Spartinivicinus poritis: one gene and its partner. The protein of the gene in region 2 interacts with the protein of the main gene of each other region in a pairwise test. Links are inferred from orthologs where the notes say so. Each region holds a gene or a part of one and is shown on either strand. Other genes may lie near its edges.

What was found.
Region 1: the proteins of uvrD (region 2) and lpdA interact in binary tests that used the Escherichia coli proteins (3 or more experiments, as listed by UniProt). The link is inferred for Spartinivicinus poritis from one-to-one orthologs.

Annotation. Positions count from the first base shown.
Region 1 is NZ_JAPMOU010000003.1:276,851-291,937, forward strand. The notes cover bases 7,439-10,370. They hold lpdA (dihydrolipoyl dehydrogenase), read right to left. Parts: upstream 9,660-10,370; coding sequence 8,217-9,659; downstream 7,439-8,216. Other genes in these bases: sucC (ADP-forming succinate--CoA ligase subunit beta), read right to left, coding at 7,439-8,013; odhB (2-oxoglutarate dehydrogenase complex dihydrolipoyllysine-residue succinyltransferase), read right to left, coding at 9,773-10,370. Also shown: ORQ98_RS04255 (bile acid:sodium symporter family protein), read right to left, coding at 1-418; molecular chaperone HtpG, read right to left, coding at 573-2,489; ORQ98_RS04265 (hypothetical protein), read right to left, coding at 2,627-3,343; ORQ98_RS04270 (DUF599 domain-containing protein), read right to left, coding at 3,455-4,147; ald (alanine dehydrogenase), read right to left, coding at 4,395-5,516; sucD (succinate--CoA ligase subunit alpha), read right to left, coding at 5,969-6,844; more of sucC, read right to left, coding at 6,847-7,438; more of odhB, read right to left, coding at 10,371-10,993; ORQ98_RS04300 (2-oxoglutarate dehydrogenase E1 component), read right to left, coding at 11,074-13,911; ORQ98_RS04305 (succinate dehydrogenase iron-sulfur subunit), read right to left, coding at 14,555-15,087. UniProt on the Escherichia coli protein: Lipoamide dehydrogenase is a component of the glycine cleavage system as well as of the alpha-ketoacid dehydrogenase complexes.
Region 2 is NZ_JAPMOU010000053.1:12,023-27,141, reverse strand. The notes cover bases 9,987-12,950. They hold uvrD (DNA helicase II), read right to left. Parts: upstream 12,589-12,950; coding sequence 10,384-12,588; downstream 9,987-10,383. Other genes in these bases: hexR (transcriptional regulator HexR), read left to right, coding at 12,840-12,950; ORQ98_RS24555 (TRAP transporter substrate-binding protein), read right to left, coding at 9,987-10,043. In the rest of the region: ORQ98_RS24605 (M16 family metallopeptidase), read left to right, coding at 1-1,307; ORQ98_RS24600 (hypothetical protein), read right to left, coding at 1,366-1,662; ORQ98_RS24595 (hypothetical protein), read right to left, coding at 1,854-2,867; ORQ98_RS24590 (MaoC family dehydratase), read left to right, coding at 3,115-3,597; phaZ (poly(3-hydroxyalkanoate) depolymerase), read right to left, coding at 3,615-4,697; ORQ98_RS24580 (alpha/beta fold hydrolase), read right to left, coding at 4,711-6,510; ORQ98_RS24575 (phasin family protein), read left to right, coding at 6,920-7,348; ORQ98_RS24570 (TetR/AcrR family transcriptional regulator), read right to left, coding at 7,481-8,125; ORQ98_RS24565 (polyhydroxyalkanoic acid system family protein), read right to left, coding at 8,196-8,471; ORQ98_RS24560 (hypothetical protein), read right to left, coding at 8,504-8,809; more of ORQ98_RS24555, read right to left, coding at 8,925-9,986; more of hexR, read left to right, coding at 12,951-13,694; ORQ98_RS24540 (PA3496 family putative envelope integrity protein), read left to right, coding at 14,077-14,268; ORQ98_RS24535 (DUF4123 domain-containing protein), read right to left, coding at 14,425-15,119. UniProt on the Escherichia coli protein: A helicase with DNA-dependent ATPase activity. Unwinds DNA duplexes with 3'-5' polarity. Translocates on single-stranded DNA with 3'-5' polarity. Initiates unwinding more efficiently from a nicked substrate than double-stranded DNA.

The DNA of each region.
Region 1 (15,087 bases), on a different replicon or contig from region 2:
TGGTTTTAACAATGGGAATTGAAAATGCCTGTGACTGATCCATTAGCATCGTCATCATAAATGCAGTAAGCAATGGAATGGTAAAGGGGGTTACTAGACTGACAACAGCAGTCAAACTAATGGATAGTGCTACATCACCGCGAGACAAATAGGTGATCATATTTGATGTTGCCCCACCGGGACAAAACGCCAGTATCATCAACCCTACAGCTAACTCTGGCGATAAACTGAAGACTTTGGCTACCACAAACCCCATCACAGGTAGCATTATCATTTGGCATACAACACCAATAGCAACTGCCTTTGGGTCTTTGAGTACATGGGTAAAATCTGCCGCTGTTAGAGATAGCCCCATCCCTAACATGATCAAGAAGAGCGATAGCGGTAACACCACCTGAGTTAAGAAATCTACTTCCATATAGCTACCCTTAATAGGACTTAACAGTTATTTAAACTTGCAATTTTATAGGATAGTTTGTTTTTTATTATTACTACGGTTTTAGCCAATTATCTTTTCACGTTGACAAAAAAACGGCCCTCATAAGGGCCGTTTTTTATTAAATTACTGCTAACTAATTAGATAGCTCCAACAACAGTTTATTTAGCTTATGCACATACTGAGCGGGATCATCTAAATGACCGCCTGCTGCTAAGTTCGCTTGATCAAACAGAACCTCTGTTAAATCATTAAAGCGATCCACATCGGCTTCATTATGTAACTTTTCAACCAGTGGGTGGTCAGGGTTGATTTCAAAGGTAGGCTTGGTTTCAGGTACTGCTTGGCCAGCCGCTTCCAATACCCGACGCATTTGCGCCCCCATATCGTACTGACCAACAACCAAACAAGCAGGCGAGTCAGTTAAACGATGAGATATTCTCACTTCAGCAACTTTATCACCCAAGGCTTCTTTTACTTTTTCAACTAGGTCAGCTTTTTCCTTAGCAACTTCTTCATGAACTTTTTTCTCTTCTTCAGTATCCAGCTTGCCTAAGTCAAGCTCACCTTTAGCCACATCGACTAGCTGCTTACCATCAAACTCACCTAGTTGCTGCATTAACCACTCATCAATACGATCGTGCAGTATCAAGACTTCCAAGCCTTTTTTACGGAAGACTTCTAAATGAGGACTATTGCTAGCTGCATTAAACGATTCACCCGTAATGAAGTATACCTTGTCCTGCCCCTCTTTCATCCGGCTTACGTAGTCTTCTAGTGACTGGTCTTGCTCAGCTTTATTGGTGTGAGTAGTGCTAAAACGCAACAGCTTGGCAATTTTTTCACGATTAGTGAAATCTTCTGCCGGGCCTTCTTTTAATACCTGGCCAAAAGCTTTCCAGAAAGTAGCATATTTTTCTGCATCTTTTTTCGCCAGCTTTTCCAGCATATCCAGTACCCGCTTACTCAAGGCGCTGCGGATAGAATCAATTTTGCTGTCTTTTTGTAGAATTTCACGAGATACGTTCAATGGTAGATCGTTAGTATCCAGCACACCTTTAACAAACCGTAGATACAGCGGTAAGAACTGTTCCGCCTCATCCATGATATAAACCCGTTGTACATAAAGCTTCAGGCCATGCTGGGCTTCCCGGTTCCACATATCAAATGGCGGGTTGGTAGGAATATATAAAAGGCTAGTGTAGTCTAGCTTACCCTCAACCTTATTGTGACTCCATGCTAACGGCTCACCAAAGTCATGGCTGATATGCTTATAAAACTCTTTGTACTCCTCATCCGAGATGTCTGTACGAGGGCGAGTCCACATTGCCTTAGCGGTATTGATCGTTTCGTCTTTTGGCTCTTCTTTAGCCTTTTCTTGATCTTTTTCTTCATCACCTGTTGGCGCTGCTTCTTCTTTCATCACCACAGGGATAGCAATATGGTCAGAGTATTTACGAATCACACTGCGTAACCGATAGCCATCAGCAAAATCGGTTTCTTCCGGCTTTAAATGCAAGGTTACTTCCGTACCACGAGCCGCTTTTTCGACTTCTTCAATAGTGAACTCACCTTCCCCAGCCGACTCCCAGCATACCCCAGCTTGATCGCCAGCACGTCGGGTCACCAAAGTCACTTTATCCGCAACAATAAAAGCAGAGTAAAAACCAACCCCAAATTGACCAATTAACTGAGCATCTTTTTGCTGATCACCCGTTAATGACTTAAGAAACTGAGCGGTACCAGACTTAGCGATTGTTCCCAGGTTTTCAATCACCTCTTCGCGGGTCATACCAATACCATTATCACTAATGGTAACGGTCTTAGCCTCTTTGTCGTAGCTCACCCGCACTTTCAGATCAGAGTCACCCTCATACAGATCGGCATTGGATAACGCCTCAAAGCGCAATTTATCAGCTGCATCGGAAGCATTAGAAATCAGCTCACGAAGAAAAATTTCCTTATTGGAGTAAAGCGAATGAATCATCAAGTGAAGCAGCTGCTTTACTTCAGTTTGAAAGCCTAACGTTTCTTTTTTAGTTTCCACTGTCATGCTGACTATTACCTATTTTTACCATACAAAAGATAATTACTAACAGGACTCTACCAGCTGTTAGTAAATGACTTAGTTAATGGCTAAATGGGGATAGTTATGGATTTTTCAATAACTAAAAAAGGAAAAGAGATTTGCTAGCGATATTCTGCATAGCCAAATAGCTGACTGATATCATCAAGTTGCAGGTCAAAAGCCAATTGATGATTATTAAAGCGTATCAGTTTAAGCCGCTTAATACCTACCAGCTCTTCCCAAGCGGCATTATCTTTAGTATTGCTGTACCAGCTTACGGCAAAAGGTGCGTCGACCAAGTTCAGCTCCCCCTGACGATGAAGCAACAGCCAATGCTTCTTAGGTAAATTAATACTAAGCGACATTTCAGGCAAGTCGTTAGCTTTCCCCAACTGGTTAAATACCAGCTGCTCATTGGTATAAATAACCTGGTTGGGATTAAACGGCTCTCCTGCTAATAAACCAGCTAATTGCTGCTCAGTAGGATTTTTCTCAAACTGAGCAAGTAACGTTTGGTACTGCTCTTTGACAGGCAGCTGCCTCAACTGAAACACCGTCTGAAATACAACCGTATAAGTGCGATCAGACCAATGCTGCCAAATATCTGGATGCTCATGTTTAACGACTGTTAACCCACAACAGCAACTAACCACTCCAATTAACTGAGTCAACCAAGCAAACCGAGCCTGCTCCCAGTGACGAAGCCCAAGCCAAACAGCAACAGGCGGCACAATACACAAAACACCTAAGATTGAGTGCCGCTGATAGGCAAGCCAAAAAAAGTAGCCTCCCCCACTCACAAATAAAGCAAGCCCCAGAGCCAGCAATGCAAACGCCATACTTTACCAATCAATTTCAAAAAAGGGCAAAGATTAGCGAACACCCACTCAATTAACAAATACTTGCCGATAAACTGTTGTTTTTTTACTGACTAGAGTTAGAAACAGCCATTATTTCTCGGTATAGAGCATGGTTTTTAATACGGAAGAGTGAAACTCTCGTTGATAGAGCACCAACACAACAATGGTGGTTGCAACCATATACAACCAGGGTGTTATAAACCAAGCCAGGGTGGCTAAGCCAAAGTAGAAAGAGCGAAGCCCATAGTTAAACTGATTGCCAGCCATAGATAATACTCTGGCTGACCGAATCGCAAAGCTGTCTCGCTCCTGCTCTGATACATCATTTTCATCTTGCCGCGGGGCACTGCCAATCAGTACTGAGCTGAAATTGTACTGCCGCAAACTCCAGGTAAAAGAGAAAAATGCGTAGACAAAAATAATGATCATAATCAGAATTTTGTATTCCCATAACTGCAGGGAAGTAGAAGACACCAGCGGCATATTACTTAAAAAGCCAATCGCCTCATCTGTTGCAGCTAAGGTAGTGACTAAGCCAGCCACAATTAAAATGGCTGTTGATGCAAAAAAAGACACATTACGCTCTAAATTGGCAATAATACTGGTATCGGCTATGAGGTTTTCTCTACTCAGCACTCGCCTCATCCAATCTTCCCGGTAAAGATGCAACACCGAGGCTAAACAAGGGGTCACCTTGCCATAATACCAGGCAAACCAACTGTAGCCAGTCCAACAACAGAAAAACCAAGCCACTGCCAACACATCCAACCACTGCCCAAACATGCCATACCTCAGTATTACTACAAAAAACCAGTGCTGCGCTCGATAACAGCTTTCAGTTTCTATAACTACCTAATAACAACTTTCGGGTAAATAAGCAGAAATCCCAACGACAAGAAAAGTAACCATTAACTATTGCAGTCTTATTGCAGGCAAACTACCAACAATAAAAAAATAAAAGGCAAAAAAAAGCCGCAACAAACGTTGCGGCAAGTCGGGGTAACAAACAACCGGAAATCGAAAAGTCTATCTATAAAACACTCAGCATTTCAGAAGCAGGCACATAGCCTAACCCTTGGGCCACTGAAACGCTTTCACAAGTCACCTTGCCACGACAAACATTCAAGCCATTCAATAAGTGAGGATTTTCTGCCATCGCTTGCTTGGCACCTTTATTAGCCAGTTCAATGACGAAAGGTAAGGTGGCATTGTTTAAAGCCATTGTTGATGTACGAGCCACTGCACCTGGCATATTAGCCACACAGTAATGGACTATATCGTCCACAATATAAATTGGATCAGCATGGGTCGTTGGCTTGGACGTTTCCACACAGCCACCTTGGTCAATCGCAACATCAACAATCGCCGCACCAGGTTTCATGGCTTTAATGTGTTCGCGAGTAATCAACTTAGGTGCTGCAGCACCAGGAATCAAAATACCACCAATCACCAGGTCAGCACTCAATACATGATCAGTAATCGCTTGCTCAGTTGAATAAACCGTTTTAATTCGATTGCCATACACCAGATCCAACTGACGTAATACATCAACTGACTTATCCAGAACTACGACATCAGCGCCCAAGCCAACCGCCATAGCAGTAGCATTCTTACCAACAACACCACCACCCAATACAACAACCTTGGCAGGCTCTACACCCGGTACACCAGCTAATAAAACACCACGACCACCGCGGTACTTTTCTAAACAGTGAGCACCCGCTTGAATAGACATCCGTCCAGCCACCTCAGACATTGGTGCTAACAGAGGTAAACGTCCAGCCGCATCAGTCACGGTTTCATAGGCAATGCAAGTAGCGCCAGAAGCAATTAAGTCTTCTGTTTGTGGTACATCAGGAGCCAAGTGAAGGTAAGTAAATAACGTATGTTTTTCAGTCAAACGCTTTCTTTCGACTGCTTGAGGTTCTTTCACCTTCACAATCATTTCTGCTTTTTCAAATACAGCTTCTGCTGTATCCAGGATAGTAGCGCCTACTGCTTGATAATCAGCATCAGAAAAACCAACGCCATCACCAGCTGTGGTTTCAATAAACACTTGGTGGTTATGGTTAACTAATTCTTTAACCGCTGCCGGTGTCAGACCAACCCGATATTCGTGGTTTTTAATCTCTTTAGGTACACCAATTAACATAGCAACAGACCCCCTATCGTTATAATGGTTACTACTTCGTTATACCCTTTTTAGGTATAAATTATTTGCATACTGCTACAAAGCGGATGCGGGGCATCCATTGGCTTGCAGCGATTTTATTTAGAAAGTTTATACATACCCGGCGAAGGGTATGCAGGACTATTTGCTCAGTATAGCGACAGATTTACAGAATTTCACTTCAAATTTTAGCTTTAATTAGTTTATTTATCTAAAAATAATATCATTAAAAGAAATAACATCTATTCATTACAGCCACAAAAAAAGCAGCCTAAAAAGACTGCTTTTTTTATGATTGTGCTTAAATCAATACGCAAAACGAAGGTGCTTTAGGGTAGGCCGTCAAACAACGAAGCCCTAGGAGCCTATAATACATAGGTGACTAGGGTGAGTTGTGCAGACAACACCCCCTAAAGTGCATTCGTGAAGCGTATTTATTTCCAGCCAGTGAGTTCTGCTAATGCATCCCCAATCTCAGCCAAGCTGCGAACGGTTTTAACGCCAGCATCTTCTAATGCAGCAAACTTCTCGTCAGCGGTACCTTTACCACCAGAAATGATCGCACCAGCGTGGCCCATCCGCTTTCCTGGAGGTGCAGTGACACCTGCAATGTAAGAAACCACTGGCTTAGTAACATTGGCTTTAATGTAGGCAGCCGCTTCTTCTTCAGCGGTACCACCGATTTCACCAATCATCACAATCGCTTCAGTTTGTGGGTCTTTTTCGAACATTTCTAAAATGTCGATAAAGTTGCTGCCTGGGATTGGATCACCACCAATACCGACACAAGTAGATTGACCAAAGCCATGATCAGTAGTTTGTTTAACCGCTTCATAAGTCAAAGTACCAGAGCGAGAAACAATACCCACTTTACCTGGCTTATGAATATGACCTGGCATAATACCGATCTTACATTCACCCGGAGTGATGACACCTGGGCAGTTAGGGCCGATTAAGCGTGCACCTAACTCGTCGCATTTTACTTTGGCATCCAACATATCTAACGTTGGAATACCTTCAGTAATACAAACGATCAGTTTGATCCCAGCATTAGCCGCTTCCAAAATAGAGTCTTTACAGAAAGGCGCTGGTACATAAATAACAGAAGCTTCTGCTCCCGTTTGCTCAACGGCTTCTTTAACGGTATTGAAAACAGGCAGGCCTAAGTGAGTTTGACCACCTTTACCAGGAGTCACTCCACCAACCATGTTAGTGCCGTATTCAATGGCTTGTTCTGAGTGGAAAGTCCCCTGAGAACCTGTAAAACCTTGGCAAATAACTTTAGTGCCTTTATTAATTAAGATACTCATTATTATTTACCCTCCGCGGCTTTAACTACTTGCTGAGCAGCATCGGTCAGGCTGGTAGCAGCAATAATATCCAGGCCACTCTCAGCCAGGCGCTTAGCACCTAACTCAGCATTGTTACCTTCAAGGCGCACGACAACTGGCACGCTGACACCAACATCTTTAACTGCGCCAATAATACCGTCAGCGATCAGGTCACAACGTACAATACCGCCAAAAATATTCACTAAAACCGCTTTTACATTATCGTCAGACAAGATAATTTTGAATGCTTCAGCAACCCGCTCTTCAGTAGCACCACCACCCACGTCTAGGAAGTTAGCTGGGGCTCCACCGTGTAGTTTAACGATGTCCATGGTACCCATCGCCAGACCAGCACCATTAACCATACAACCAATGTTGCCATCTAATGCAACATAGTTAAGCTCCCAAGAAGCGGCATGGGCTTCACGGGCATCTTCCTGTGAAGGGTCGTGCATTTCTTTTAGCTTAGGCTGACGGTACATAGCATTACCATCGATATTAATTTTGCCATCTAAGCAGTGCAGGTTACCTTCAGAGGTAATAACCAGCGGGTTAATTTCAAGCAGCGCTAAATCGTAGTCTTGGAATAGTTTCGCCAAGCCTAAAAAGATTTTGGTGAACTGCTTAATTTGGGCTGGATTTAAACCCAATTGGAAAGCAATTTCACGGGCTTGATAAGGCTGCGCACCCACTAATGGGTCAATAATTGCCTTCAGAATTTTTTCTGGGGTTTCTTCAGCAACTTTCTCAATCTCTACGCCACCTTCAGTGGAAGCCATGAAAACAATACGGCGAGTTGAGCGGTCAACTACTGCGCCTAAATACAGTTCCTGATCAATATCAGTGCAAGACTCAACCAAAATTTTACTGACTGGCTGGCCTTTTTCGTCTGTTTGGTAAGTGACTAAGTTCTTACCTAACCAATTAGCTGCAAAGGCTTTTACTTCGTCTTTAGAGCTAACCAGCTTAACGCCGCCGGCTTTACCGCGTCCACCTGCGTGAACTTGCGCTTTCACCACCCACTTGTCACCACCGATTTTATCAGCGGCTTCAGCAGCTGCTTCGGGGGTATCTACCGCATAGCCTTTGGAGACAGGCAGGCCATACTCAGCAAATAATTGCTTCGCCTGATACTCATGAAGATTCATGCTTCTTCTACCGTTTGTTGTGCTGTAATTCGAGTTGCACTTAACTCAATCAACAGTACTCTATGTCATTTACATAATGTAAATGCTAAAGCTCTGTTAACCCCATTAAAAACTATAGCAATCGACATTTAGAGTAGCCTAAATTCGCATTGCTATAGCAAAAAGGCAGCTTGGCTTTATGAAAACCGAGCTACCAAACCTAATTACTTACGACGCTTTTTATTGGCGATGTGAATAGCATGGCCATCAACCGCTAATGCAGCTTCATGCAATGCTTCAGATAAGGTTGGATGTGAGAATACAGTTAAGCCCAAGTCCTCTGCACTAGAGCCGAACTCCATAGCAATAGCACCCTGTTGCACCAGCTCAGCTGCGCTTGGTCCAACAACGTGAACGCCTAAGATACGATCAGTTTTTTCGTGGGCAATCACTTTCACGGTACCTGCTGTATCGTTAGCAGCCATCGCACGACCACTGGCAGCAAATGGGAAAGTACCCACTTTGTAGGGTTCGCCAGACGCTTTCACTTCTTCTTCAGTTTTACCGACCCAAGCCACTTCTGGGTGAGTATAAATAACAGAAGGAATTAAATCGTAGTTCATTTGAGCAGCCTGGCCAGCAATTAATTCAGCTACCATAATGCCCTCTTCTGAGCCTTTATGGGCTAACATTGGACCACGCACTACGTCACCCACTGCATAAACACCAGGCACTTCTGTACGACACTGGTCGTCAACAAAAATAAAGCCGCGCTCGTCCATCTTAACACCAGAGTCATCTGCTAACAGATTTTCAGTGTAAGGACGACGGCCTACGGCAACGATGACTTTATCGAAAATTTCTTCGCACTCTTCGCCTTTCTCATCAGTGTATTTAACCGCGACTTCTTTACCACGAACTTCAGAGCCTGTTACTCGGCAGTTTAAGCGAATGTCTAGCTTTTGCTTTTTGAAAATCTTGGCCGCTTCTTTGGCAATTTGCTGGTCAGCTGCAGCCAAGAAGGTATCCATCGCTTCAAGTACGATCACTTCAGCACCCAATCGGCCCCAAACACTACCTAACTCTAAACCAATTACACCTGCACCAATGACACCTAAACGTTTAGGCACTTCTTGGAATTCTAGGGCACCTGTTGAGTCAACAATTAACCCTTCCGTTAATGGCGTTGGTGGAATTTCAATTGGACTAGAACCGGTAGCAATAATAATATTTTCAGCATTCAATAGCTCAACACTGCCGTCATGCTTAGTCACTTCCACTTGCTTACCTGCCAGTACTTTACCAGCACCTTCGTAAGCCGTGACGCCATTAGCTTTAAATAAACCTGCGACACCACCCGTTAAATTTTTAACAATCTGGTCTTTACGCTTAATCATGGCAGGGACATCAATATCAACGTTGCCTACACTGATGCCATGCACTTTAAAATGGTCTTTTGCTTCTTCGTATTTATGGGAACTATCTAATAAGGCTTTTGAAGGAATACAGCCGACATTAAGGCAAGTGCCGCCTAAAGCCACTTTACCGTCTTTACCAATCCACTTTTCAATACAAGCCGTTTTTAAACCCAATTGTGCAGCACGAATAGCAGCAACATAACCAGCAGGGCCTGCACCAACTACCACAACATCAAATTTTTGAGCCATGTTCAATGTCCTAAATCAATTTTGCGCTTGGCAAATAAACCTGGAGGTTGCTGCATTTAATTAGTTAAAAGAGCGATGCAGCAACCTCATTATTCTGAGAATAAATTAGGTGCTTAGATTTCCAGTAAAATACGAGCAGGATCTTCCAGCATTTCCTTGATAGCGACTAAGAAAGTCACTGCTTCTTTACCATCAAGTAAACGATGGTCATAAGACAGGGCTAAGTACATCATCGGTAGTATTTCTACTTTGCCATTCACTGCCATTGGCCGCTCTTGAATTTTGTGCATGCCTAAAATAGCAGTTTGTGGTGGGTTCAAAATAGGGGTAGAAATAAGTGAACCAAATACACCGCCGTTAGAAATAGTGAAAGTACCACCAGTCATTTCATCAATCGATAGCTTGCCATCGCGCGCTTTTAAGCCATACTCACGAATTTTCGCTTCAACTTCAGCCAGCCCCATATTTTCAGCATTACGTAAGACAGGCACGACCAGACCACGATCAGACGAAACAGCGACACCGACATCTTGATAGCCGTGGTAAACAATATCATTACCGTCAATAGAGGCATTTACGGCTGGATAACGCTTCAGCGCTTCCACGGCAGCCTTGACGAAAAATGACATAAAACCTAAGCGAGTGCCATTATGCGACTTTTCAAACACATCTTTGTACTTGTTGCGCAAGTCCATAATAGGCTTCATGTTAACTTCGTTAAACGTTGTTAACATCGCTGCAGTTTGCTGGGCTTGGACTAAACGCTCTGCTACACGCGCACGTAAACGGCTCATGGGTACGCGTTTTTCTTCACGAGGGCCACCACTAGCAACCGGTGCTTGTGCCGCGGCTGGTTGAGGCGCAGCGGCTGGCGCTGACTGCCCTGCTTGCTTAGCATGCGCTAACGCATCTTCTTTAGTGACTCGACCACCTTTACCTGTGCCTTTAATTGCACTGGGGTCAAGGCCATGTTCATCAGCAATTCGACGAGCAGCTGGGCTTAAAATAGCGTCACCTTCGGCTACCTGACTAGCGGCTGGTACTGCTGCTTCTGCAGCCGGTGCAGTTTCTGCGGCTGGCGCTGCAGATGCGGCAGCGCCTTCTTCAAATACGCCAATAATCGCTTCACTTTCAACCACATCGCCTTCAGCAGCGACAATTTCTTTTAACACACCATCAGCAGGTGCAACGACTTCTAAAACCACTTTATCAGTTTCAATATCTACTAATAATTCGTCGCGGCTGCAGGCTTCTCCCACTTTTTTGTGCCAAGTGGCGACGGTGCCGTCAGCAACCGATTCAGGGAAAGTAGGTGCTTTTATTTCAGTGGCCATGTTGTTTCCTTAAAAACCTTTAATGTTTACTGCTTGTTACCCAATCTTTAAATAAGGCGCTGTTACACGCCCTTCAATCATTAAATAGTGAAAGCGTCATCTACCAGCTTTTGCTGCTCTTCCACATGCACTGACATATAGCCACAGGCAGGGGCTGCAGAGGCTTCCCGACCTGCATATTCTAAATACAGCTGCTTGTTAGGATGTTCTGCTATCACCCGGCGCATATGATGCTGGCTAGAGTACCAAGCCCCCTGGTTCATAGGCTCTTCCTGACACCACACCACACGCTCTAAATTTGGGTACTGTGCAAACACAGCTTCCAAATCTTCGTGGGGGAATGGGTAAAGTTGTTCAATACGTATAATTGCTGCATCGTTAAGATTTTCTGCACGACGCTTTTGCAGTAAGTCGTAATAAACCTTACCACTACACATAATTAAACGCTTAACGTTAGCTGGCTCAATATCATCCACTTCTGGTAATACCGTATGGAAGCTACCTTCTGCCAGTTCTTCTAAGGTTGAAACAGCAAGTTTATGGCGAAGCAAACTTTTGGGTGTTAAAGCAATCAGCGGTTTACGCAGCGGACGCAACACTTGTCGTCTAAGCATATGGAACACTTGTGCAGGGGTTGTGGGTACACAAACCTGTACATTATGTTCCGCACATAACTGCAAATAACGTTCTAACCGAGCTGATGAGTGCTCAGGACCCTGTCCTTCATAACCATGGGGCAAGAGCATGGTTAACCCACACAATCGTCCCCATTTGTGCTCACCACTGGTAATAAATTGATCAATAACCACCTGAGCACCATTAGCAAAATCACCAAATTGTGCTTCCCAAATGACTAGTGCATTTGGGGTAGTGGTTGCATAGCCATACTCAAATGCCAGCACCGCTTCTTCTGATAAGAATGAATCATAAATATCAAAGGCTGGCTGATCTTCGGCAAGATTTTTTAGTGGAATATAAGCTTCACCGTCTTTTTGATTATGCAATACCGCATGACGGTGAGAGAAAGTACCACGACCTACATCCTGACCCGTAATCCGAATGGGATTGTCCTGATGCAATAGCGTGGCATAAGCCATAGTTTCCGCAAAACCCCAGTTGATGGGTAAAGCACCCGCTGCCATTTTGCGGCGGTCTTCAATGATTTTCCCTACCTGGCGCTGAACAACAACCCCGTCAGGAATATCGTGTAATTTATTAGCCAACTCTTGCAGTACATTAACATCAACCCGAGTGTCATGTTTTGCAGTCCACTCATGACCGATATAGGGTGCCCAATCAACAAACAGCTCTTTGTTAGGCTCTTTTACCAGGCTTTTCACAACATGCTGGCCATTATCCAATGCGGTGCGATAGCCTTCGAATATCTGCTTGTCCTCTTCGGCAGTCAACGTCCCTTCTTTAATCAGGCGCTCTGCATACAAAGTACGCGTGGTTGGTTGACTTTTAATAACTTGGTACATCAACGGCTGTGTACCAGAAGGCTCATCCGCCTCATTGTGGCCACGACGGCGATAACAAACCAGGTCAATGACCACATCTTTTTTAAACTGCATCCGGTAGTCTAAAGCCAGACGAGTGACAAATAATACGGCTTCTGGATCATCGCCGTTCACATGCAGAATTGGCGCCTCAACGATTTTAGCGACATCAGTGCAATATTCTGTTGAGCGGGCATCATCCTGACGACTGGTGGTAAAACCAACCTGGTTGTTAACAATAATATGGATGGTACCGCCTGTCTTATAAGCCCGGGTTTGCGACATTTGCAGGGTTTCCATTACCACACCCTGACCAGCAAATGCTGCATCACCATGAAGATTAATAGGTACCACTAAATCACGATTAACATCATTACGACGATCTTGACGCGCCCTTACCGAACCTTCAACGACAGGTGAAACAATTTCCAGGTGAGATGGGTTAAATGCCATCGCCAAGTGAATTTCACCACCAGGCGTCATCACATTAGATGAAAAGCCTTGATGGTATTTCACATCACCTGAGCCTTCATCCTGGAGTTTTTTCCCTTCAAACTCATCAAATAAATCAGCGGGGTTTTTACCCAGGATATTCACTAATAAATTCAAGCGACCCCGATGGGCCATGCCAATAACCATTTCTTTGGCACCATAGGAGCCGGCCCGTTGAATGAGTTCATCAACCATTGGCACTAAGCTTTCGCCCCCTTCCAGACCAAAGCGTTTAGTCCCTGGGTATTTAGTGCCTAAATATTTTTCTAAGCCTTCTGCAGCTGATAGTCGCTCTAATAAATGCAGTTTGGATTCTTTGCTAATCGTTGGATGGGCTCGATTGGACTCTAAGCGCTGCTCAAACCAGCGACGCTCTTCTGAATCCACTATGTGCATAAACTCAGCACCAATGGTAGAGCAGTAAGTGTTTTTTAAACCTTGCCAGATCTCTTTAAGAGTGGCTTCGTCTTTACCGAAAGAGAGGGAAACTGTTTGAAATACGGTGTCTAAATCAGCTTGATTAAGCCCATGATGTTCCAAAGTTAAATCTGGGACTTGCTGACGCTGCTGAAGATTTAGGGGGTCAAGCTTGGAATTCTGGTGACCCCGTTGACGGAATGACTCAATCAACTCCATTACCTGAACTTGTTTTTTCTCATGTTCAGAAGTAACGGAAACCGGTGCCATTACATGGGAGGTAGATCGTTGTTTGGCTAGTAGCTGGAAGTGTTCTCGAATTGTTGCATGCGAAACATCTTGAGCACTGACGCCTTCAATTTGTGGCAATTTTTCAAAATAATCACGCCACTCTTCTGGGATGGCATTTGGATCACGCAAAAATTGCTCGTATAACTCTTCTACATAAGCTGCATTGCCACCAGATATATGCGCCGTCCGCCACATCTGGTGCATGACACCTTCTTGCATTCTTATTACCCCATGAGTAAGACAGCTATCCGGCAAGTTTTGTCAGGTTTTCACCCCCGATCAAGCAAAACTGCTTTTATCTAGGGCTAAACAGCTTATTACTTGTTGACCAAATAAGCTTAAGCTGCTTTACCAGATAGGCCGACAAACAGACTCGTTATATTTCGGTTCTAACACTCACACAAAAACCGGGGCATTACGGCAGTTGTATTTAAACGAAAATTAAACACAATCTACCAGCTCCGGCTATTCAGTTGCATGACAATACATAAAATTCAAAGCACCTTTTTAAAAGCCTATCTTTAAAAAGACGCTCTTATAAACGCACTCTATATAAGCACATTCTTACAAGTACATTTATAAGTGCATTATGCACTGCAATACAGTTAACCTTGCATGTAGGGCACCTGTCGGAAATACTCAACCAACTGACGCTTTGGGTTTTATACCTATTACCAAAAGCATTTAGTATAAGTACATCTAACCAAAATAATTAAAAGGGCCTGCACCCTCCCTTTTGATTATTTTGTCAGATATTCACAGGCAGAAAAAATATCCTACTGTAAATAACTTGACCTACCTGTTTAAATGCCCTACAAAAACAGGTGCACAGTATGAACTGAAACACCTGAAATTACTATTACTAAGTCCCACTCTTTAACAGCATTTGCCTAATGTGGCCAATGGCGCGAGTTGGGTTAAGCCCCTTAGGGCAAACATTGACACAATTCATTATACCCCGGCAACGGAATACACTAAAAGGGTCGTCTAATTCTGCAAGCCGCTCTTCAGTGTGCGTATCACGACTATCTGCAAGAAAACGATAAGCTTGCAATAAACCAGCAGGACCAACAAACTTATCAGGGTTCCACCAAAATGAAGGGCAGGAAGTAGAACAGCAGGCACATAAAATACACTCATACAAGCCGTCTAATTTTTCTCTGTCTTCAGGCATTTGCAACCGTTCAATTGCTGGTGCTGGTTCATCATTCAGCAGATAAGGTTTAATTTTCTCATACTGCTTATAGAATTGACTCATATCCACTACCAGGTCACGTACCACCGGTAACCCAGGTAATGGCCGCAAAATCAGTTTATTGCTACCTTTAGTGGCCTCTGATACAGGGGTAATACACGCCAACCCATTAGTGCCATTCATATTCATGCCATCAGAGC
Region 2 (15,119 bases):
TAAGCAATGGTTTGAAAGTTCTCTTGGCAAGCCGACCAGGTACTTCCACAGTAGAAATGGAGTGGGTATTTGATGCAGGTTATGCAGCAGATGCACAACACTCACCAGGCACTGCTAATTTTACCTTGGCAATGATGAAAGAAGGCACTAAAAGTAAAGATAGCATTGCTCTTGATAAAGCCTTAAGTAAATTAGGTGCAGGTATTAATGTTGGCTCATCGGTTGATAGTTCTTCGATTTCTTTAAGTGCACTCAAAGACAACATCGAAAAAAGTATTGCTTTGGCTGCCGATGTTATTCAAAACCCTGCGTTTCGAGCTACTGACTTTGACCGACTTCGTTCAAACTGGCTAGATAGTATTGCTCAAGAAAAAGCTAGGCCTTTCAGTACCGCTCTACGTGTATTGCCACAACTATTGTATGGTGTAGATCATGCCTATAGTACACCATGGACAGGTTCTGGTACTGAAGAGTCCATTACTCAACTGAATACAGGTGATTTAGCCAAATTCCATAAGCAGTGGATTCGTCCAGATAATGCCCAACTTGTCGTTGTTGGCGATATTGATATGGAAGAGCTGAAACCATTATTAGAGAAACAACTAGGTAAATGGCAAGCACCTAAAACACCAACTCCAGCTAAAAACCTGGTTGAAGCCGCTAATAGCCAAGATACCCAAATTTACTTGGTCGATAAACCTGATGCAATTCAATCAACCATTATTGCCGGGCAACTATTGCCATCTTCTCAAGATGAACGCTCATTAACCCTAAATATTGCAAATACAATTTTAGGCGGTCAGTTTAGTGCTCGACTGAATATGAATTTGCGTGAAGATAAACATTGGTCTTATGGTGCTTATAGCAAGCTAAATAGCGCTGTTGGACAACGACCGTTCATCATGTACGCCTCTGTACAAACCGATAAAACCTCTCCTGCACTGAAAGAGCTACAAAAGGAAGTACAGCAGTATATTTCTAAAAAGCCAGCTTCAGCTGAAGAGCTAAAAAAAGTCAAAGATAACTGGTTGCGAAGCAAAGCAGGCGCTTATGAGACCAATGGTGCGTTACTATCAGCAATTACTGGACTACTAGCAGTAAACCGTCCACTTGAGCAGTTGTATAACTTTGATAAGCTTGTAAGCGATATCTCACTAAAAGATGTACAACAAGTTTCTCAAGAACTGCTTAAGCCAAATAAATTAACTTGGGTGGTTATTGGTGATCTAAAGAAAATAGAGCCAACCATTAACAAACTCAAGCTAGGAAAAGTAACCAAGCTGGATAAAAATGGTAAGCCTATATAAAAATTATTAAATAGCAGTGATGAATACCCAGTGGTCAGTAAACTACTGGGTATTATCTTTAAACTATCATTTCTGCTTGATTAAACAGCCTCAACGAAGACTTATCTATTGACTTCAAGCTTAACAATAGCACCTCCTCAAAATGTTCTGCAGGAAGGTTATAGAAAGTCAATAAACGAATAGCCGATCTAACTGTAAAGCAAGCCCAGCTGAAATAATCAACCTGTTCGTTTAAAGCATATAATGGATAGTTTTCTTTCAACAGAGGCTCGTATTGTACAATATATTGCAACGTTTTATCAGTTTCGTTACTACAACACTCCTCTATGCAAAGGCAAAAATCATCACTTTTCACTCAGCAACTCCTTACACTACTACTGATGCAGTATTTTATATAAGCAAAGATTTAGCCATAGCCAACCACCACATTATCAACTCTCTACCTCTACCAGCTAATCAGTTTATGTGGAGTAGTTTTCACCAGAATTTGTATATTTATTAGACACAACATGAACAGCATACTAAAAACTGTTAGTCCCTATAATTTCATTTAGCTGAATTATATGTGTCAAATAATGCTAGCTCTGTTATAACCGAACTTATCCAAATTGCTATTTCAGTGGTTTGATCCAGCATAAAGTAGTCTGCTTCCGTTTCATGCCAACAGCCCGTGTTACTTTGGTTTTCAATAATGTAATCTAAAATAGACAGTGCAAACTCAGAATACACAAGATCACCTGTCAAACGGGTAGCTTTTGCTGCAGCCCAAGCCACTTTATGGCTAAATAAACTTTCTTGAATACCATGACAGCCACAGGCGAAGCCTAATAAATCAAGTGCATAATCAAGATAATGCTCTTCGGCTGTTGCCTGATAAATATCCAGTAAAAAAGCAGCCGGATAGCCTAATAAAAAATAAAGTTGCTTTTTTTCTGCTTTATTAACACAGTAAAAAGATGCTTCATCTTCATTAAAGCTGTTAACTAAGTGACCATCAGTATCCATTTTAAACAGCAGTCGGTCAGAATATGGTTGCATCTTTAAGCCATGAACAATGCAGTCCGCAGCTTTAACAGCCATATCAATACCACCAATACATAAACTAACACGGCCTAAGTGAGCTGTAGTAAATAGGTCTACTTGTAAGCTTCCTTTAGTTTTTTTGCAGCCATTACTGTAGCCCCCTAGTTTAGGGTTTAAGAAGTTATGCAGAAACTCATATGCATGAATACTTATATCAAATCGCTCTAGTTTATGTGCAGCAATAGCTAACCAGCCATTCATATAAGGCTGATAGCTATCTAAGATTGTATTTACAGACTTCAACTCTGGGTAAGTAAGAAAGTCTCCATCTTCTTTAAAATAATATTGCTTAATTGCTTCAATAAAATGCTCGCATTGTGGCTGTTTCCCTGCTAATAGGAGTAACGTGGGGTATTTATAAATTGATGATAAGTCTACTTCTCCCGCATGAATCATTTCAGGAGAAAGCCGGTTAGTTAAATAGTCATAAGACTTTTTAATGGCCGCTTGATATTGATCAATTCTGGTTGTTAGCACGGCTGGCCTCCATGCCTACCTCAACAAAAGATTAAAATAAACTGTAATATTATATATGTAACAAATGACTTTTAGTTGCTGTATATGTAAGATATATTTCCCACGAAATAACCTGTTGTACTTAGCAATCTAAAAGCTAAAGCAGTATAGTAAAAATCTGTAAAACAAAACAATGAAAGTTACCAGCAGTATAGCCAACAGTTTTTATATTAACATGTGTTTTATCCAAAACTAAGGACTCACTTTTATGGCTAGCAATGCCGAACTCGCATTAGAAATATTTAAAGCAAATGAAGGAATAGAAGATGGTGTTGGTGATTGGCTATTAATCAACCAAGAGCGTATTAATAAGTTTGCTGATGCCACTTTAGACAACCAGTTTATTCATGTAGATCCTGAAAAGTCCGCAAAACACTCTCCTTTTAAAAAAACCATTGCCCATGGCTTCCTTACTTTGTCATTAGTCACTCACTTATCTCAAACTGTAAAAAGCAAGATACCTGAAGCATTTAATAACCTTGCGTTAATGGTTAATTATGGTCTGGATAAAGTCCGTTTCACAGCACCAGTATTAGTTGATTCAAAGGTCAGAGCCAGCCGACAGTTGATTTCGGCTGATTTGAAAGACCCTAAAACTATTCAATTAAAGCAAAAAATTACTGTAGAAATAGAAGGCCAAGATAAACCCGCATGTGTTGCAGAAGTTGTATTCAGGCTTATTTATCTATAAAACTCTATTCTGTTAAGCTAGTCAGGAGGCTTATTTTCAGCTGTTGTACCTCCTGGATCTGCTTTTAGTGTTTTCGTCATTTGCTCTTTTATTGAATTGTCAGTACTTGCACTACTGACTTTACTTTTCCTGACCACCTCTATCTGCTTAGAATCTTTAACTGACTGCTCTTTCAACTCAGTTATGTTATCAGGTTCTGTAGACATTTCAGGTGCAGTGATGATAGTTGCTACTTTAGCTCTCTCTGGGTTAGTCAGGCGATTCTTATTATCATTCAAAAAATCAATTACTATTGGTGCGATTTCCTTTGTTCTTGTTAATAAAAATAAATGACCACATCTTATTACCCTAAGCTCCGAGTTTGGAATTAAACGTGCCATTAATTTTGCATTAGCTAATGGAATAATTGGATCATCATCTCCAGCAAGAATTAAAGTAGGCTGCTTAATTTGATGTAACCAATGAAAACTGGTCCAGCCTGCACCAGCTAGAATCTGATAATAATAGCCTATACCACTGGGCGAACGTATCTTTAAAGAATGGTTTTTTATTAAACGTGAGTTGCGACGAAATGCCCCACCATAAATGCTAGCAGCTATTTTCTCCATATAACTAGATTGCACATAACGGCGGGGACTGGCCATTTTAAGTAATACTGTTAATTTCGCTGGAATGGCTACACTTCCCATCGATGTAGCGGCTAACACTAATCGATTACAACGATAAGGATGATCATAAGCAAATTGCTGAGCAAGTGCTCCTCCCCAGGATACTCCTAATATATTCACCTGGCCGTAATTTAATTCATCCAGCATTTTACTGACCAACCTTACTAACCCTGGAAATCGATAAGGCAATTTAGGTGTAGAAGAGCCACCAGTGCCTGGTGCATCAAACGCAATAACTTCAACCCCTTCCAACTCATCTGCAAAGGGTTTGATTAGCTCCAGATTTGCTCCAATACCATTAAATACTAATAATGGTAAAATATCCGAGCTACCAGGACGAATAGCAACCCGTAAGATCTGCCCATCAATATCCAGGGTTTTAAAGCGAACCCGCATGGGTTCGCGGATATTGGTTGAGAATGTAGTTTCCAACGATTACCCCTACTTAGTCATGGACATAAAGCCCTGGTGCAGCCTCCATTGGTGGATGCTGCTTACTACCAAGCTCTTTTGCAGCTGGCTTTTGCTCGCCAGAGCGACTGCATAGCCATTTTTGCCAGTGACTCCACCAACTACCTTTATTGGCTACAGCACCTTGCTTCCATAACAAAGGATCAGTTGACACTTCATTATTGGTGTAAAAATTAGCCTTTGGATTACCTGGTGGATTCAAAATACTTTGAATATGACCACTGTTACTTAAAATAAACTCGCATTTACCTCCCATTAACTGACTTGAACGATAACACGCATCCCAAAGCGTTATATGATCATTTATACCAGCTACAGCATAACTGTCGCATATCACTTGTTTTAAATTAATAGCATGCCCGCCAATTTTTAATACACCAGGTAAAGTCAGAGGATTTTGTTTATATAAATCAATAAAGTCACTGTGTAATTTTGCTGGTAAGCGGGTAGTATCGTTGTTCCAATACAGTACATCAAAAGCAGGCGGCTCCTTACCTAGTAAATAATTATTAACCCAATAATTCCAAATTAAGTCATTGGGCCTTAACCAGGCAAATGCTTTTGCCATATCTTTGCCTTCTAAGACTCCTTGCTTTTCTGAGGTTTTTCTAGCGATTTCCAGCGTCTTATCAGTAGCAAATAATGCAACGTCTGAATCGATATTGGTATCTAACACACTAACTAACTGGGTAATGGTATTTATTGTATCACTACCTTGAGCAGCCAAATAGCCCGCTAACGTCGCTGAAGTAATACCACCAGAGCAAGCACCAACTAAATTAATTCTTTCACTTGCTGTTATCTCTTGCACAGCACTTACAGCTTCATTAGTTGCCAGAATATACTGCTCTAGCCCCCAGTGCCGATGTTCTGGCATAGGGTTGCGCCAACTGATAATAAAGGTCTGCATTCCAGATTTGACGCAGAAATGAACAAAGCTTTTATCTGGCGTCATATCAAATGCATAAAACTTATTTATTTGTGGCGGAATAACTAACACAGGCATAGCAAATACTTTTGCTGTCGCTGGTTTGTATTGAATCAGCTCTAATATTTCATTACGAAAAACTACCGAGCCCTCTGATAAGCCCAAGTTATCACCGACTTTAAATACGCCTTGTTTAACTTGTGAGGGCATTCCTCCATTAGTTTTAATATCTTCCAGCAAGTGCACTAAGCCTTTTTCTAAACTAGTGCCGCCTGTTTCAAATAATCGTTTAATCACTTCAGGATTAAGTAGTGTATTAGAAGGTGACAATGCATCTGTAAGCAAGGAAATAATAAACTTTGCCCTCCGGCTATCTTCCTTACTCATATCCGTTTCATCAACCCAATCTTGCAAGCGTTGTCGCCATATGTAATATGCCTGCAAGTAACGCCGATAAATCGGGTTTTCTTTCCATGTAGGATCTTTAAAACGGCGATCACCTTTTGTATTAGGCTCTTCATACTTTCCTAATACCACTTGAGATATGTCTTTACTAAAACCAACAGCCTGTTTCAAACTTGCTGCAGGGTTCACTACCGCATGCTTAACGATGGTTCCCGCTGTAGACCATAAATCTTTTCGATTAAAACCCATCGCAGGATTCGCTACCGATGATGCCTCTGCTCCCGATTTCTCTCCTTTTTCTCGATTAGTAACGTCTAAGCCCTGTGATAAGATATGGCGTAGCTGCTCTGCAACAGCTTGATCACTATTATCCAGCTTCTTGATTGTTTCACTGAGCTTGGCAATGCGCTCATTAATATCTTTTATTATGGCTTCACTCATTGACGCAAAATTCCTTATATACTGTAAATACACACCAACCTTGGTTACATCTCAATTCTTACCAGTTTATTCATCTATAATGAATAATTTGCTAAGAGATTTAAGTTTGTACTAAAGCAAGTTGTTGTTCCTCAAATTATCTGGTTAATAACAAAATGCTTCAGCAAAAATTGCTTTTCGCAATAAAAATATTGAAAGTGGGTTATATAAGCCTGCATTAATTAGAATATTTTTTACTTAAAAATAAACTCCACCTCAAGGTCATTTTAAACAGCAAAGTTAGTATGTTCATTCTAATTTTCACTGCTAGGCTTGAATCATGTTAACGGGCGTGTAGGGAACAGGTATGTTCCAAAGGGTGAGTTGTCTCGCTCGCTTCCTGTAATGCCATACTAAGAGGAATAGCAATATGTCAGATGTAAAAACGGCTGATAAATCTGAAGAGAAGGAAAAAAGCTTATTATCTAACATCCGAGAATCTGCTCATAAAATCTGGCTCGCGGGCTTGGGAGCTTATGCTCAGTATGAAAAGCTTGGGCAGGAAGGAATTAGATTTTTTGAAACACTTGTAAAAGATGGCGAAGAGGTACAAGCGCGTACCCAACATCGTATGGACGAGATGAAAGAAAAACTCAAGTCTAAAACGACTGATAAGCTGGAAAACAGAATTAATCAACTGAGAGAGATTTTTCCAACAACCACCAAAGACGAGTTGAAGGAATTATCTCATCAGATTGAAGAGCTTAGTGATGCAGTAAAAGCACTGGCATCCGACAAAAAGCCGGCTACCAGTGCTAGCCGCAGTAGCAGTACCACTAAGAAGGCTGTTTCAGCCTAGTTACACACCTATCCTGGTAAACGCACATCATTTTGCAGGGGTTATCCCCTGCCTTTTTTATTTTTAATAGCGGCTATAAATAAGATACTGCAACAAGATGTCTATTTAATGACAACGTTTTATAGATTATTTTTAATCCTGTAAAAAATTTCCCTTCTCTTTATACATTCGACTGATAGTCTGTACATGCACTTTTTGTTCAGCAACCAGATAAGGAGCAATTAATGTCATCACTTGGTAGATACCTTGACTGATATAGCTACTGTCGTATGCATTTTTATGACGCATAACCTGATAATTTAACCAAAAGGTAGCAATTACCACTGCATTATCCGCCAGAGCTTCTATTTCCTCCTCTGTTGCCATTAATAAATCTGATCTTTTTAGACTTTGGCATATTTCAATAAACATTTGCTTTTTACGACTTATCAGTCGATTAAAGCGAGCTTGAATTTTTTTATACTTAGCCAGTAAGTTGGACAAATCCCGATAAAGGAAACGATAATTTTGGATAGTCTCAAAAATAATATGTAAGTATAACCAGTAGTCATCTACTGCCAGTTTATTTCGTGAAGGAGATTCTAATAACTCAATTAAATCATGCTCAAAACGCAGGTAAAGCTCAAGAATAATGGCATCCTTACCCTGAAAGTGATAGTAAAGGTTGCCTGGGCTAATTTCCATTTCATTGGAAATGTCTATGGTGGTGATATTGGGCTCACCAAAATCATTAAATAATTGCAGGCTCGTTGAGAGAATCCTTTCTCGTGTTTTCATATAACAATTTTATGCTACCTAACACCCTCTCCCTCCGGGAGAGGGCTGGGGTGAGGGTGTAAATACCGACCTAACCGATTAATTTATCCAATCGTTGACTAATCTGTTGCTCAATGGTGCCTTTTAATGGCTTCATCAACAAGCCTAATTCAACACTAATATCGACTTTTTGGTCATCGACTACAATTTTGCCTTTAGCACCTGTTTGCTTGAATAACAGAGTATCCTGTTGCCATTCATAAGTGGCACCCATGCTTTGCTGTAACTCTTCAGCAATTTTTTGCACGGCATCTTTCGCCTTGTCTTTTGAAGTACCGTGATCTCTTTGAATATTAATCTTCGACATATTACTTATCACAACTCATTTTTACATTCTGTTTACGATTGCTGCTTTAACACTTGAAGCGCAGACAACACTTCTTTAATACCCGCCAAAGTAACTGCTTGCATAGTAGCAAACCCTTCCGAGTTTTGTTGCTGTACCTGCTGAGTTAACAATATTCGCTGCCTAGCTTCCGCTTCTTTTTGCTCCTGGGTTTGATAATGGCGAACATGGCCAATAGTTGACCCAAGTAAATGAATGAGTTGAATCAACTCCTGTTGAGAACTGGAAGCCAACGTTTCTTCTAATAACTGGTGGTAACGCTGAAGGTCTTCCAGGTTTGTGTCATGTTGATCAGTCAAAAGGGATGCCTCTTTGCTCTTTTACAGGAATGTATACCAGGAGTTCACTATAAAAGGCAAACCTGTAGCTTCCGCCACAGGTTTTAATACAGAAGACAGTTGAATAGGAAAATATTTATAGCGTGCGGGTTTCGTAGAAGGCCTGTTCGGAAATCATATGATAAGCCCGAGATTGTTCAGCAAATTTAGTGAAAGATTCATATACTTTCTTAGTCATCTCATTGGTATTGGCCACTTCCTGAACGACTTCATTCGATACTGCATGTAACTGTTTCAGTACATCTTCTGGTAACTTCAACAGCTCAACTTTATGTTCATTCACTAAAGTATTAAGTGCCTGGTTATTACGTGCCGTATACTCATCCAGCATATCCTGGTTAGATGCTCTAATTGCTTGCTCAACGATAGCTTGTAAGTCTTCAGGCAGCTCTTGAAGTGCTTTTTTATTCACAATAACTTCAAGGGTCGTACCTGGCTCGTGCCAACCAGGGTAATAATAATATTTTGCTGCTTTATAGAGCCCAAATGCCAAATCATTGTATGGACCTACCCACTCCGTAGCATCAATAGTACCTGTTTGTAGTGCCGTAAATAATTCCCCTCCCGGAATATTTACTGGAACACCGCCCAGCTTTTTCAGTACTTCTCCACCTAAGCCTGGGATACGCATTTTTAACCCTTTTAAATCTTCCAAAGAGTTAATCTTTTTACGGAACCAACCTGCCATTTGTACTCCGGTATTACCACCAGCAAAAGGCTTCAGATTAAATTGCTCATAGGCTTCATCCCATAGTTGTTGGCCACCCCCATAGTGAATCCAACTATTCATTTCCTGGGCATTTAAACCAAAAGGGACAGCAGCAAAAAACTGTGCTGCAGGCTCTTTGCCTTTCCAGTAATAAGCAGCGCCATGACCTATTTGTGCAGTGCCAGCAGATACCGCACTAAATGCTTCCAAGGCAGGAACCAGTTCTCCAGCACCATGTACTTTTATTTGCAGCCGGCCATTACTCATTTTCGCGACATTTTTAGCAAAGCGCTCTGGGGCTGTACCTAGTCCAGGAAAGTTTTTTGGCCAAGTGGTTACCATTTTCCAGTGGATAACTTCTTTGCTAGCTGTCTGTTCGCCTGTGCCTTGTTGGGTACAATCTTCAGGCTCTTTTTTGCCACAGGCAGATAGTGCAGCAGCACCAGCCCCGATACCTAATGCAGTTACAAAGTCGCGTCGTTTCATATGAATGACTCCCTATCTATTCGTGAAACCTTCAACATAAACAATATGTGTTATTTTTCTCTAAATATACCTTGCGTGAATACTTTTTTATCGGTTGTTAGTACCAACCTACATATAGGTGTTAGCCTGCCCTATGCCTCATCCACATTGGTAATATTTTTTGAACCGTCAAAGGTTATAAGGCACTCGCTCACTATCTTTTGCCTTTTAGCTTTAAAGTTTAACAACTCTTCAGCTGTTTAGTTTTAGAGCTTTTTACCTACAGGGCATTAACAGTAAGTGCTGCGCCTTTGTTGTTCTATTTTATGTTGTTTATTTTGTTAGCAGTTATTTTTATCAATTATTCAATAACTTCTAGCTTAGCATAAGCGACTACCAGCCACTTAGCGCCTTCATTGGCAAAATTCACCTGGACTCTAGCCTGAGCGCCCTGCCCTTCATAATTTACAATAGTGCCTTCGCCAAAGATACTATGCAACACTCGCTGACCAACCTGCAAGTCTGTTTCAGGTATTGGGCTTTTATTCGCTATTACCTGTACTGTACGAGGTGCTACACGAGTATAAGTTGGCCTGGTAATAGACGCATTTATTCGTATTTCATTCACTAACTCAGCAGGGATTTCTTTTATAAAACGCGACGGTCTATTTATATTTTCCTGACCATGCAATCGCCTAGATTCAGCATAAGTTAGGTACAACTGCTCCATTGCACGGGTAATGCCTACATAGCATAAGCGTCGTTCTTCCTCTAAGCCATCAGGATCTTCCAGCGATATCTTATGAGGAAATAAACCTTGTTCCATTCCCGTTAAAAATACCAACGGAAACTCAAGCCCCTTGGCAGAGTGCAACGTCATTAGCTGCACACAGTCTTCAAATTGATCTGCCTGGGTGTCACCTGCTTCTAATGCTGCATGATCTAAAAAAGCAGCTAATGGGCTGGGTTGCTGCTCTGCTCCTTCAATAAAAAAGTCATCTGGGTCAAAGGTTTTACAAGCCGATACCAGTTCTTCTAAGTTTTCTACCCGAGCACGACCTTTTTCTCCTTTTTCTTTTTGGTGGTATTCAATCAACCCGCTCATAGTGATTACTTGATCAGCTAACTCTGCCAAATCCATTTCATCAGTGGCTGAATCAATATTATTAATGAGCTGTAAAAATCCAGACAATGCATTCGCTGCTCGTGCTGATATCAGCCGTTGGTTAATCACTTGTTCAGCTGCCTGCCATAAACTAGCGTCATTGGCTTTTGCAGTACTACGCACAAACTCCAGGGTTTTGTTACCAATACCACGTGTTGGTAAGTTCACCACCCGCTCAAAAGCACCATCATCATTACGATTAACCAACAGCCTTAAATAAGCCAAAGCATTTTTTATTTCTGCGCGTTCAAAAAATCGTAAGCCACCATATATACGATAGGGAATACTGTCTCTTAATAAGGCTTCTTCTAAAATACGCGACTGAGCATTTGAGCGATACAATACGGCAATATCACTATATTTACCCTTATGGTTCTCTAAATAATTGGAAATACGTTGAGCAATAAAGCGTGCCTCATCAACTTCATTGAACCCAGCATACAGCTGTATTTCATTGCCTTTAGCACCTTCTGTCCATAATTCTTTACCCAATCGGCTGGGGTTATGGGCAATTAAAGCATTGGCTGCCTGCAAGATAGTTTTGGTTGATCGATAGTTTTGTTCCAAACGAATAGTCTGGCTATCAGAAAAGTCTTTACCAAACTGTCGGATATTCTCTATTTTTGCACCACGCCAGCCGTATATAGACTGATCATCATCACCCACCACCATCACGGGTATTTGATTCCCAGACAATACCCTTAACCAGGCGTATTGAATGGTATTAGTGTCTTGAAACTCATCTACCAATAAATAGCGGAATCGCTGTTGATAGTGTTTTAAGATTTCTGGTTTATGCAGCCATATCTCATGGGCACGCAGTAGCAGCTCGGCAAAATCCACCATCCCAGATAGGCGACAAGCTTCTTCATAGGCTTGATACACCTTTAGCATTGTCACTTCAAACGGGTCACCATAAGGTTCTATATTTTGTGGCCGGCGCCCTTCATCTTTTTGGTTATTAATGTACCACTGAGCTTGTTTGGGCGGCCACTTGGCTTCATCTAAGTTTAAGCCCTTCATAAGACGTTTAATTAAACGCAGTTGGTCATCAGCATCTAATATTTGGAAGTTCTCTGGCAGCCCGGCGTCTCGCCAGTGTAGCCTCAATAAACGGTGAGCTAACCCATGAAAAGTGCCCACCCACATTCCGCGGGTACTCACCCCCAATAAAGATTCAATTCGATTACGCATTTCTGCTGCCGCTTTATTGGTAAAGGTCACGGCCATAATGGCATGTGGCGAAATACCTTCCGTTTGAATTAACCAAGCAATACGGTGCACTAATACCCGTGTTTTACCACTACCTGCACCAGCCAACACCAGACAATTTCCAATGGGTGAAGCAACTACTTCACGCTGAGCAGTATTTAATGAGTCTAAAGTTTGGGATACATCCATAGTGATTTATAGTCAGGCAGTAGTTAGAGCAGAAATTAAGCATAAGCTTGCTTAATTAGGTCAGAGTTTGGCCCTAGTTTAGCGGCGAGCAACCTTAGCTTGCAATGCTAAACCAGACATTTCAACAAGTCACAAGGTCCCTGGATAGCCATAAAATATCCAGGTTAGACTGGCTTAGCCTTATTTCCATATAGTTTGTATGCATTTTTTGTAGTATAACTACAAATAGGCCCAGCAAAGATTCACCTCACATGGTTTCTATTCAGCTGTTACAACAAATCCAGCAGTGCTACAGTCAACTTCGTCGATCTGAACAGAAAGTGGCAGACTTTGTACTTAATAGCCCTGCCCGTGTAATGCATATCAGTATTGCCGACCTGGCAACAGAAGCTGAGATAAGCGAACCAACGGTACTCCGGTTTTGTCGTGCAGTGGGCTGTAGTGGTTTTCAGGACTTCAAGTTACAACTTGCACAGTGTTTAGCCTCTGGTAGTAGCTTTGGACAGTTTGCCATTAGCCCAGATGACTCCCCTGCCGACTACAAGTCAAAAATAATCGACTCTACCATCAGCACTCTATCAAGTGTTCGTGATAGTTTAGATAATTTAGTTCTAGAGCAAGCAATCAATGCTTTATCTGTGGCCAAACGGGTAGAGTTCTATGGGTTTGGCGCTTCAGGCGCTGTAGCCATTGATGCTCAACATAAATTTTTTCGCTTACAGCTATCAACCGCAGCTTACTCAGACCCCCACATGCAGTCGATGTCTGCTGCTACATTAACGCCTGAAGACTGCGTCATTGCTATTTCCCAAACTGGCCGCACTCGAGAGTTAATACATACAATCCAGCTAGTTAACAAACAACAGGCTAAAGTCATTGCCATATGCCCCAAAGAAAGCCCACTAGCATCACTTTGTGACTTTGCATTACACATAGAAGCAATAGAAGATACGGATGTTTACACTCCCTTAACCTCAAGAATTGCTCACTTGGTAGTAATTGATATCTTGGCAATGGGCGTCGCAATGTCTCGTGGGCCAGAATTAGCCGCTCATTTAAAAACAGTTAAGAACAACTTACGCACACTGCGTATATCCTCTCCATAAACTTGTATATACAACCCACCCGTAGCACACAATAAATAATAACTAGTAAAATATTTTCATTTTAACTGGGTTGGTAATTTGAAAATGTTATTAAAAAGTTGTTAACGGCGGGCTGCTCTGCTGTTACATTGGCCTTAGGAAAAGTCGCTGGATAACAACTTACATTTTGTGAATAACAGTTCTTTTCTGGGTAGGCAGCAAGTTGCTTTTAAGTTTAAGCACTTTGTCAGCTGTTGCACATAAATTTGAAGGCAGTTGGAGTTTAAATTACACCGTTGGATATTTAAATCACACTAACAATACAAATATAAAAACTTAATAATATTGTCATAAAGCTATTGCATCTTAACCAATTACTAACACCAGAAAGGGATGCGGCACTATGCAAATACAAGTACCCAACCAAACTAACCAGCCCTTTTTCATCTCTTCTACTGAAAGGTCAACAACCAGTAATAGCAGCCGAGAAAAGTCTTCTCAACGCTCTCTAGAGGCAAGGCGCGCCATTGAGGATTATTTTGAGAATAAACGCTTAAATCATTTAATTGGCGAAGATTACTGGGAGGATGAATAGTCGGCCAAAATCTGGAATAGATTAACCTGATATGTGTTATAAAACAAAAGGAGCAACAACCTTCCTCATGCAACTTATAGCAATATTATCCTAAAGCTATGTCATTGGATGGGGAAGGCTAATATCTTGAAAAATTAACTAAGCGCTATAGCTAAATCAGGCACAGATTTTTCGAGCCCGGTAGTGTTGTAACAAATTGGTAATTTCCCGTGCTGATATATAAGTTGCCATTTGTGCGTTATTTAGTGCTGACTCAATGATCGAATATTCTTGAGTGACAGGAGACAGTAGCCTACATAAGTTGCCCAATACAGGCTGCTTTTCCTTATCTACAATACCTGACAATTCTTTATGTTGTTTCAGGTTTTGCTTTGCAAACAATAAAAGCTCAGCATACACATCTGATGTTATCAATTCTGCATGCTGAAGCCTCAAATAATCCACCACAGCAAATGGCATGCTCAATTCTACTAGCTGTTCCAACTGACACTCTGTTAGTGTGAACGTTAACTTTTTATTTTCATAATGATAACAACTGGCCTGTTCATTTTCGATTTGACACACTTGCCTACTGCACAAGTCAACATAAATACAGCCACTAGCAGGCCCCAGCAAGCTTGCAAATGCTTGCTTATTGCAAACAGCATTTAGCCCAGCAATCACTCGGGGATCATACAGCTTAAAATGCGCCCAGTGGTGATTAGGTAAATTTATCTCTAATGCAGCTTTAAAGTGGCTATATAGCTGTACATATTCACAATGACTAATAATAAATATACCTACAGGCAACTCTGCAGACTGCTGTAACAACCAGTCAAATAGCTGAGTATTGATATTTACTTTTATCAAGT